DNA from 3 places in the Chryseomicrobium imtechense genome. Region 2 is predicted to be linked to each of the others. Evidence: riboswitches for the same ligand, from Rfam matches in the RefSeq annotation. Region 2 holds a riboswitch; each other region holds the start of a gene.

Region 1 (3,274 bases), on a different contig from region 2:
ATGCGAGCGCACTCAAAATCATCAGCTTATGAAACGCATCCATTCCGGATACATCGTTGTAAGGATCTGCTTCTGCATAGCCAAGTGCTTGCGCATCACGAAGTGCAGCGTCGAAGGCACTATTGTCTGTGCGCATTGAAGTCAGGATATAATTCGACGTCCCGTTCAAAATCCCTTGAATGCGATGGACCGTGTTGACTTGCAACAGGTTCTTGAGTGTCTTGATGACCGGTACGCCCCCTGCTGTAGTGGCTTCGTAGCCGATATAGACACCCTTTGATTTCGCTCGTTCATGAAGATCGATATGATAGCGCGAGAACATGACTTTATTTGCTGTGATGACATGGCACCCTTTGTCAATTGCCTGACATAAATACCCATAGGCTGGGTCTTCTCCTACAATCGCTTCAAATACGACCTGCAATCCAGGAATGGCCAAGATGTCGTCGTACTTATCTGTGATGAGAACGCCCGGGGTTGCAGGACGAGGTTTTTCCAAATCATTCACAAGAATTGCGCCAACTTCAATGTCGAGGCCAAGAGAGCGTTGCAACTCTTCTCGTTTATCTTGCAAGATGCGGTAAATCCCTTGTCCCACTGTCCCGTATCCTAAAATTGCTGCTCGTAGTTTTGCCATCTTCATTCCTCCAAGTCCATTCACCGTAGTATTTTTCCTATTTTAGAGGAAGATTTTAAAGAAAACAAGAAAAATCTTTCCTGAGGATACATTTGTTTTTCTTGTACGGACAAATCAGACGGGAAGAGCGGCTTTTTTAACAGCTTGTAATCCTGCATCTAGTGCTTCTAAAATATCGTCAATATGCTCCAATCCAATCGACAAACGAACAAGTTCTGGCGTCACACCTGTTCGCGCAAGTTCTTCACCTTCACCTAATTGCTGGTGTGTCGTGGAGGCCGGGTGGATGATCAGTGATTTGGCATCTCCTACATTTGCTACATGCGAGAACAATGGAATGGAATCAATTAATAATTGCCCTGCCTGTTTCCCACCTTTTACTCCGAACGTTAGAATCGAGCCGGCACCTTGTCCTAAATACTTTTTCGCCAGCTCATGAGAAGGATGCTCTTCAAGTCCCGGATAGTTCACCCACTCTACTTCTTCATGTTGCTTCAAATAGTTTGCCACAACTTGTGCGTTCTCATTGTGTCTTGGGACGCGTAAGTGAAGTGTCTCCAGACCTTGCAGGAAAGAAAAAGCCGATTCCGGGCTTAGAGCGGGTCCAAAATCACGCAGCAATTGCACGCGAAGTCGGATAGCAAATGCTACTTGTGGTACGTCAATTCCGTAACGCAGACCGTGGTAGGTCACGTCTGGCTCTGTATATCCCGGGAATTTATCTGAGTTCCAGTCAAAATTTCCGCCATCGACCACTACACCTCCAATTGTAGTCCCGTGCCCACCAATCCATTTTGTAGCGGAATGGATGACAACGTGGGCACCGTGGCGAATCGGCTGTGTTCCGTACGGTGTAGCAAATGTGTTATCGATCAAGAGAGGTACACCCACTTCGTTCGCAACCTGCGCGACTGCTTCGATATCCAGTACGTTCAAACTTGGATTTCCAATCGTTTCAGCAAAGAAACCTTTCGTGTTCGAAGTGACCGCTGCACGGAAATTCTCAGGATCTGTGGAATCGACAAACTTCACAGTGATTCCGTAGCGTGGAAGTGTATGGGCGAATAAGTTGTATGTTCCACCGTACAGGTTCGATGCGGCAACAATTTCATCGCCTGCCCCTGCAATATTCAAAATAGAAAAGGCGATTGCAGACATTCCAGAGGATAATGCAACGGCAGCTGTCCCTCCTTCAAGTTGGGCGACGCGTTGTTCAAACACATCGACTGTCGGATTGCCGATACGTGTGTAAATGTTGCCTGCCTCTTTCAGTGCGAATAAATTTTGCGCGTGCTCTGTGTTTTGGAAAACGAATGAAGTGGTCTTATGGATGGGTACCGCGCGTGATCCTGTGACGGGGTCTGGTTGTTGGCCTCCGTGAAGTAAAATCGTTTCTGGTCGTAAGTTTGTCATTGTTCTTCCTCCTTTTTGTTGGGTAGAGCAGACATCCAGAGAGGAAGAGACAATGAAAAGGCCCCTCTTCAATTAAGAAGAGGAGCCTCAGCTTGTCCTCCTCTTATCTTCCAGACCGAAATCGATCTGTAGGAATTAGCACCTTTCCAAGCAAAATTGCTTGTTGGTTGCCGGGCTTCGCAGGGCCTAGTCCCTCCGCCACTCTGGATAAGAGTACATATACGTCTGTCTATTGCATTGAAGTATAAAACAGCAAGGAAACATCTGTCAACACCCCATTTGAAATTTTCTGTTTTTTCAGCCAGAAATCGCTTGCCAAACACTCTGAATTGCGAAAGAATAGACGGTGAGACCTTCGATTATCGAAGAATCCAAGGAGGATTTTGCATGACAACACAATTCCAAGAGTATACATACGAACGTCCCGATATGGGTGCTCTCAAATCACGCGCAAAAGAGGCATTAGAAGCATTCAAGGCCGCGTCTTCTTATGAAGAGCAAAATGAAGCGATTCAAACTCTCAACACACTGCGTGCAGACTTTTCGACAATGGCAAACCTTGTCTACATCCGCGCATCCATTGACACGAACGATGAATTTTATCAAAGTGAACGGGATTATTTTGATGAAATCTCTCCTGAGATGGAAGAGATCGTGACAGACTATTACAAAGCCCTTGTAGACTCACCATTTCGTTCAAATTTAGAAGAACGTTGGGGACAACAATTGTTTGATTTAGCCGAGTTCCAAATCAAATCGTTCTCACCAGAGATCATGCCACTTCTTCAAAAAGAAAATAAATTGGCATCGGATTATTCAAAGCTTGTGGCTTCTGCTCAAGTTGAATTTAACGGCGAAACGCTGACACTTGCTCAACTAGGACCGTTTGCAGAATCGACAGACCGTGAAACGCGTAAAAAGGCAAAAGAAGCATCGTTTGGTTTCTTCGCATCTCACGCAGAGAAATTCGATGCAATTTATGATGAGCTTGTAAAAGTACGTACAGAGATTGCGCACAAGATGGGCTATAAAAACTTCGTCGAACTTGGCTATATCCGTATGAACCGTATCGATTACAATGCGGAGATGGTAAAGACGTTCCGCGACCAAGTGCGCGACTATATTGTACCTGTCGCGACTAAACTGTATGAGAAACAAGCAAAGCGCATCGGTGTAGAGAAATTAAAACACTACGATGAGCCACTAACCTTCTTAACAGGAAAC
Region 2 (3,274 bases):
GAGGTACGTTTGAAGCACCTACTGTAAGTGTTGAGTTTTCTCCTTCTGAAGAAGAACCTCCTTCAGATCCACATGCTGCTAAAGTTAAAATGCTTGCTCCTAGTGCAAAACCTGTAAGTAATTTTTTCATGTACGTTCTCTCCTCTATTATCGTTTGTCTAATCGGTTTGTTAACCAGTCTCCGATCCACTGGATGATAAATACTATGATTAAGATGATGATTGTAGCAACGATCATGACATCGTTTTGCGTTCGTTGGAACCCGTCTAAGAAGGCAAGTGTTCCAAGTCCGCCAGCGCCAATGACACCTGCCATCGCCGTGTACCCTACTAATGCAATCGATGTTACTGTAATTCCGGAAACAATCGCTGGCATGGATTCTGGAAGCAACACTTTTCGAATGATTGTCCAAGTCGTAGCTCCCATCGATTTTGCAGCTTCTAAAACACCTTTATCAATTTCTTTTAAAGCAATCAATACCATTCGCGCATAGAACGGTGCAGCTCCAATGATTAGTGCTGGGAATGCCGCGTTCGGTCCACGAATACTTCCAAGAAGGAACTTCGTGAATGGAATCAATAAGATAATCAATATGATAAATGGAATAGAACGGAAGATATTCACGAGTGCTCCAGTTAACCAGTTTGCAAATTTATTTGCCCATGCTTGGTGAGGGCTTGTCAGAAATAAAACTAAGCCGATCGCCAAACCGAAGACAAATGTTAAAGCGGTTGAAATTGCTGTCATATAAAGCGTTTCATACGTAGCTTCCCACATCTTCGGCCAGTCGACATTCGGTAAAAGATTTTCAATCATGTTGAATGACCTCCGATTGTACTTTTTGTGCATGTAAGTAACCTAACGCTTCATCGATAGCGAGTGCATCCCCATCAATGTGAAGCAACAAAGTACCTAACGCACCGTTTTGCGTTTGTGTAATGTTACCTTGAACAATTGTTACCTCAAGTCCGTACTGCTTAATCAATCGAGCAATCAACGGTTGGTCCGTTTGATCACCGACAAATGTAAGTTTGACGAGTTTTCCATTTGGATACATTTCTAAGAAGTGATCGACAGTATCTGAGAAATGTGCACCATCTGAAATCTGTGAAACAAAGCGTTTTGTGATAGGTTGTTGTGGATTCTTAAAGACATCAATGACTTGCCCCTCTTCAACCACAAGACCATTCTCCATCACAGCTACGCGGTGACAAATCTTTTGAATGACGTGCATCTCGTGTGTGATCAACACGATAGTTAAACCTAATTGCTTATTGATGGTAACGAGAAGATCTAAAATCTGATCGGTTGTTTCAGGATCAAGTGCAGATGTTGCTTCGTCACATAGCAGAACTTCAGGTCGATTGGCTAAAGCACGTGCAATCCCAACACGTTGTTTTTGACCTCCAGAGAGTTGTGAAGGATAGGCTTTTTCTCGCCCTTCTAACCCTACTAAAGCGACAAGCTCTTTTACGCGCTCACTGCGTTGATCTTTTGAAACACCTGCGATTTCGAGTGGGAACGCGATGTTTTCCTCTACTGTACGAGACCATAATAGATTGAAGTGTTGAAAAATCATGCTGACTTTTTGGCGGAACCCGCGCATCTCTTTTGAAGAGAGCTTGGAGACTTCACGTCCGTTTACTTGAATTTGTCCATCGGTAGGACGTTCAAGTCCGTTCAGTAAACGAATGAGTGAACTTTTCCCTGCCCCACTGTAGCCGATAATCCCGTAAATCTCGCCCTGTTGGATAGATAATGAGACATTGTCGACGGCAACCACCTTGCCATTTTTTGTCGTGTATTCTTTTAAAACTTTAGATAATTGAATCATTTGCGTGCCGCCTCCTTTCTAAAATTTTTGGATGGATACAAAAAGACCCTTTCTGCGCAAAGACAGAAAGGGTCATCGTTTTATCAACAGATATCCATTCTCTCATCCTCCAAAGCGCTAGCTTTGCGTGACTTGGCACCATTTCACTTTCGTGACGGTTGCCGGGCTTCATAGGGCACTTCCCTCCACCTCTCTTTATAAGAGCGACGCATATTCAATTAGTATTGTTGTCAGTAATCGAATAGTATCATAGCCATTTTTGACAGTCAACTATTTTTCATCACAAATTTTCATTATTTTTTATTGAGCAGTTTTGAGTTTCTCTAGTAGATAAGGCACAGATTGAAATGCATAGACTTTTTCGAAAGCATTCGGTCCTTTTTTAATCAACAAACATGGAACACTTTCCACTTGAAATTCTTCCATGAGTTCTGGTGAGTAGTTCGCATTAAGTTGCGGAACGGGTTCGTCAATCAGTTGTTCACAGACTGTGAGCATTTTGGATGCTACTTGGCAGGTGCCGCACATGGGTGTGTAGATATAGAGTATGGACTGGTCGGTTTGTTTCCAGTCGCTGTATGTGATTTCGTTCATTTGGGTCTCCACCTTTACTTTGCTTAAAGTATCAAACCCGCCGTTTGTTTTCAAGAAAAAAGCCCGCCAATTTCGGCGGACTTAGGATTAGCTGATTAATTCTTCGTACTGGTCTGCAGTCATCAATGCATCGGACTCCGCAGAATCCGAAGGCTCTACTTTGATCATCCATGCATTTTCATAAGGAGATTCGTTTACGAACTCTGGGCTATCTTCCAAAGACTCGTTTACTTCAACGACTTTCCCGCTAATCGGTGCATACAATTCAGAAACCGTCTTTACAGACTCAACGCTTCCGAATGCGTCACCCGCTTTAATTTCATCTCCAACCGCTGGTAGCTCAACGAATACGATGTCCCCTAGCTCGGATTGTGCGAAATCTGTAATACCGATTGTTGCTGTGCCTTCTTCATGCTTTACCCACTCATGGTCTTTAGAATAACGAAGTTCTTTAGGAATACTCATCATTAATCTCCTCTCGACATCTGCAATTTTCTCTTTAATAGTGACACAATTCATGCATTTCGACAAGCGGTTATTTTGTCCAAACGTTCTTAAATTCCTCTTCTCGGAAACCAATTGTAGCTTTCGTGCCATCTGTTGTAAATGGACGTTTGATTAGCATACCGTCAGAAACTAAAAGATCTAGTTTTGCATCATCTGTCATTCTTGGTAGTCGGTTTTTCAGACCCATTTCACGATATTTTTGTCCTGTTGCATTAAATAAACGTTTCAGTTCAATTCCATTTTCCTCTGCCATTGATTTTAATAATTCACGGCTTGGTGGATTTTCCACAATATGATGGTACGTAAATTCTACGTTGTGATCTTTCAAGAATTTTTCTG
Region 3 (3,274 bases), on a different contig from region 2:
CTCGCTTGTGAGTGGGCGCCTAGTAAAATAATAGAGTAAGGCCTGATTTGTTAAGAACTTACTAGGAAAGGGCTTAGGTCGCTCGGAGGTTTGTGCCCTGAATGACTGTGTTTGTGCCCTGCAGAGTTTGTTTTGTGACTCGAGCGCCCGGTTTTATGCCCTCAAAATCTCCGTTTGTGCCCTGAGTCATATTATGGAAACTAATTCAGCACGCCACAAAAAAGCCTAGCAGGTAATCTTACCCGCTAGGCTTTCGTTTATTCTCCGCGTTTTACTGCGTACCAGCGCGCTGCCGCTTGTCGTAACACCTCTTCAGGCTTTTCAAGCGCTTGCTCTACTTCTTTCTCTGAAGTGGCAAGTACCACGACTTCATTGAAAACATCGTTAGCTTCTTCAGCCACATCGATATCGCCACTTCCAGCAAACAATGTCACCGGCAAGCCTTTGTCCCCTGCAAACTTCGCCACGCCATGCGGTCCTTTTCCTTCTAAGAACGTATGCGCATCAAGGCGTCCTTCTCCAGTAATTACGTGTGTAACACCAGACAATGCATTTTCCCATCCTGATCGCTTCAGCACAAAATCGATTCCGTGATACCACTTGGTCGGGAAAAATGCTTGGACGGCTCCGCCTAAGCCTCCTCCAGAACCCGCTCCTGCTCGGTCATGCAGACGAACCCCGGTATGTGCCTCGATGACATCTGCTAGCTGTTGGAGTGCTGCTTCCACTTCTTCCGACTCTTCTGCTTGCAGGCCTTTCGTCTCCCCATATAGACGCGTTGCACCTTGAGGCCCTATATATGGAATCTGTACATCACTCACTACTGCGAATGTACATTCTTGAAGACGTTTATCAAACTCTGCATCATCTAACCGATCAAGATGTTTAAGTTGTACCAAATCTCCTGACATTTCCTGACCCTCTTTGTCTAAAAACTTCAATCCAAGAGCCCGTAACATACCTGCTCCTCCGTCATTTGTTGCACTGCTCCCAATTGCCAAAATAAAATTGCGATGCCCTTCATCAAGTGCTGCACGAATCAGTTCACCGGTGCCAAACGTAGACGCGAGTCGTGGGTTCTGTTCATGCTTTTTGACATAGGAGAAACCGGAAGCTTGCGCCATCTCAATCACACATGTATGACGCGAAAGCCCTGTGACACCATACTTCGCCTCAACCGGACGGCCAAGCGGGTCATGAACAGTGGCCGTTTTGTATGTTCCTCTCGTTGCATTCATAAGCGCATCCAAAGTTCCTTCCCCTCCATCTGCAATCGGGAACTCTACAATTTCAAGCGTTGGATCGACAGACTGCAAGCCTTGTGCAATAGCACGGGTTGCTTGTTTAGATGTTAATGTTGTTTTCCAAGCATCTGAGCTGATGATGAATTTCATGGCTGTTCCCCCTAAAATAGTCGTTTGACGGATGGACCGAATAAGTAGAAATGTAAATCCTGTTTCTTTTCTTCTATACTTCGTGATAGTCGCGCAATCTCCTGCTCAAGTGCTGTAATTTCTTCGATCGCCTCATCGACTCGCTGGCGAGATATTTCTTCCCCAAGCTCCAAGTAGTGCAACTGCGCTTCTAGTGCTTTGACTTGTTGATGACGCTGCATAGCCCCCGCATAGCTTTTGACTTCTTTCGTCTTTAATTCATACAACTGCTTTTCAAGTGCTTCTTTTCCCATGTGAATCGCCTCCTAAAATTGTGCCAAACAAAAAACTCTTCCCCACGAGAGAGAAGAGTTGCAAGTGCACAATTTCTCCTCATCGTTCAGGTATCCCCTGTTGGATGGAGCACCTTACCGCGCGGGCAGGTTGCTGAGACTTCGTAGGGCCAATTCCCTCCGTCTCTCTTGATAAGAAAAGAGTTCATGTTCAGTTAGGTCAAGTATAGCAGAAAGAGGGGGAATTTCCCAGCCTCATTTCGATCGGATATCATCTTCATCAGCATTTTTATGGTTATACAGTTCATTCTCGCCATCTTTATCCGCAGGGTCTTCCCGATAAAAGAACGGATCACTATCGATTTTTTCTTCTTCAGTCAATGATTTTTCATCGCTTGGCATTGGAATCTTCCCACTATTTACTTTCTCTTTATCTTTGTCTTTTTCAAACATTGTGCATCCCTCCACTTATTCTGAATTAGTAAAGTATTCCCTCCAACCACCTGTTTAAAACGACTCGAGCAGGGAAATAGGAATTCAAGGAGGCGATTTGAAATGCCATGGACAAAAACGGACTATCCCGATTCCATGAAAAATTTAGACGCTAGTGTACGGAATAAAGCGATTGAGATGGCAAATGCGATGGTGGATGACGGTATGGAAGAAGGCCGCGCCATTTCTATTGCAACGGCGAAAGCACGTGACTATGTTAGCGGGAGTGACAATTCTTCACGCCCTCATTATGTAGTGAAAGCACATGAAGACGACTGGATACTTATGAAACAGGACGGAGAAAGGGCCATTAAGACGGCTACTACAAAAGAATCGCTTCTTGAAGAAGCAAAAACATATGTCAATGATAAAGATGGCATTTTAAAAGTGTTTAAACAAGATGGATCCGTTGAAGATACCTATTATGAATGAGGAGGAATGGTGATGAGCGAAAAATTAAAGGTAGGCATTATTTTAGGGAGTACGCGTGATGGTCGGGTCAGTCCACAAGTTGGAGAATGGCTCGTTGAAAAAGCAAAAGGACGTGAAGACGCCAATTATGAACTGGTAGATATCAAAGATTTTGACCTTCCACTGCTTGGGACAGCTGAATCAGAAGGTGTAAAACGATGGAATGAAAAGCTCGACTCCCTCGATGCCTTTGTATTTGTTGTCGCAGAATACAATCACAGCATGACGGGAGCTTTAAAAAATGCATTTGATAGTGCGAAAGAGTCTTGGCACAACAAAGCAGCTGGAATTGTCAGTTACGGATCTGCAGGAGGTACACGTGCAGCTGAGCATGTTCGACAAGTATGCGCTGAGCTTATGATTGCAGATGTACGTGTACATCCTGTCTTATCCTTATTCTTAGATTTTGAAAAAGGACAAACATTTACACCTCGTGACCTTCACAACAAAAACGTCAACGACATGTTTGACCAAGTACTCGCATGGGGCGGGGCATTGAAACCACTACGTACAAACAAAGCCTGAGGAGACTTCCTCAGGCTTTTGGCATGATGGAATATGGTTCCCCTAGCCAGTCCATTAATTCGTCAAACCCATCTCGCCCACTTTTTAAGCCGAATTCATATAACGCAGACAACCGCTGTG

What was found. Region 2 has a riboswitch for S-adenosylmethionine ahead of AB5N96_RS08545 (methionine ABC transporter ATP-binding protein). Riboswitches for the same ligand answer to the same signal wherever they lie in the genome.
Region 1: it holds a riboswitch for S-adenosylmethionine, as region 2 does, so the genes downstream of both, AB5N96_RS10320 (O-acetylhomoserine aminocarboxypropyltransferase/cysteine synthase family protein) here and AB5N96_RS08545 (methionine ABC transporter ATP-binding protein) in region 2, are expected to answer to the same signal.
Region 3: it holds a riboswitch for S-adenosylmethionine, as region 2 does, so the genes downstream of both, AB5N96_RS07695 (hypothetical protein) here and AB5N96_RS08545 (methionine ABC transporter ATP-binding protein) in region 2, are expected to answer to the same signal.

What each region holds. Positions count from the first base shown of each region.
Region 1 is NZ_JBGOBM010000010.1:54,743-58,016, forward strand. It holds gene AB5N96_RS10315 (homoserine dehydrogenase) at 1-637, opposite strand, end outside; gene AB5N96_RS10320 (O-acetylhomoserine aminocarboxypropyltransferase/cysteine synthase family protein) at 752-2,050, opposite strand; SAM riboswitch class I at 2,151-2,264, opposite strand; gene AB5N96_RS10325 (M3 family oligoendopeptidase) at 2,438-3,274, shown strand, end outside.
Region 2 is NZ_JBGOBM010000007.1:42,287-45,560, forward strand. It holds gene AB5N96_RS08535 (MetQ/NlpA family ABC transporter substrate-binding protein) at 1-130, opposite strand, end outside; gene AB5N96_RS08540 (methionine ABC transporter permease) at 148-816, opposite strand; gene AB5N96_RS08545 (methionine ABC transporter ATP-binding protein) at 809-1,834, opposite strand; SAM riboswitch class I at 1,934-2,038, opposite strand; gene AB5N96_RS08550 (thioredoxin family protein) at 2,135-2,428, opposite strand; gene gcvH (glycine cleavage system protein GcvH) at 2,516-2,893, opposite strand; gene AB5N96_RS08560 (arsenate reductase family protein) at 2,964-3,274, opposite strand, start outside.
Region 3 is NZ_JBGOBM010000006.1:98,198-101,471, forward strand. It holds gene AB5N96_RS07685 (CdaR family transcriptional regulator) at 1-39, shown strand, start outside; gene AB5N96_RS07690 (glycerate kinase) at 258-1,394, opposite strand; gene AB5N96_RS07695 (hypothetical protein) at 1,406-1,687, opposite strand; SAM riboswitch class I at 1,764-1,865, opposite strand; gene AB5N96_RS07700 (hypothetical protein) at 1,922-2,119, opposite strand; gene AB5N96_RS07705 (DUF2188 domain-containing protein) at 2,222-2,590, shown strand; gene AB5N96_RS07710 (NADPH-dependent FMN reductase) at 2,603-3,154, shown strand; gene AB5N96_RS07715 (patatin-like phospholipase family protein) at 3,165-3,274, opposite strand, start outside.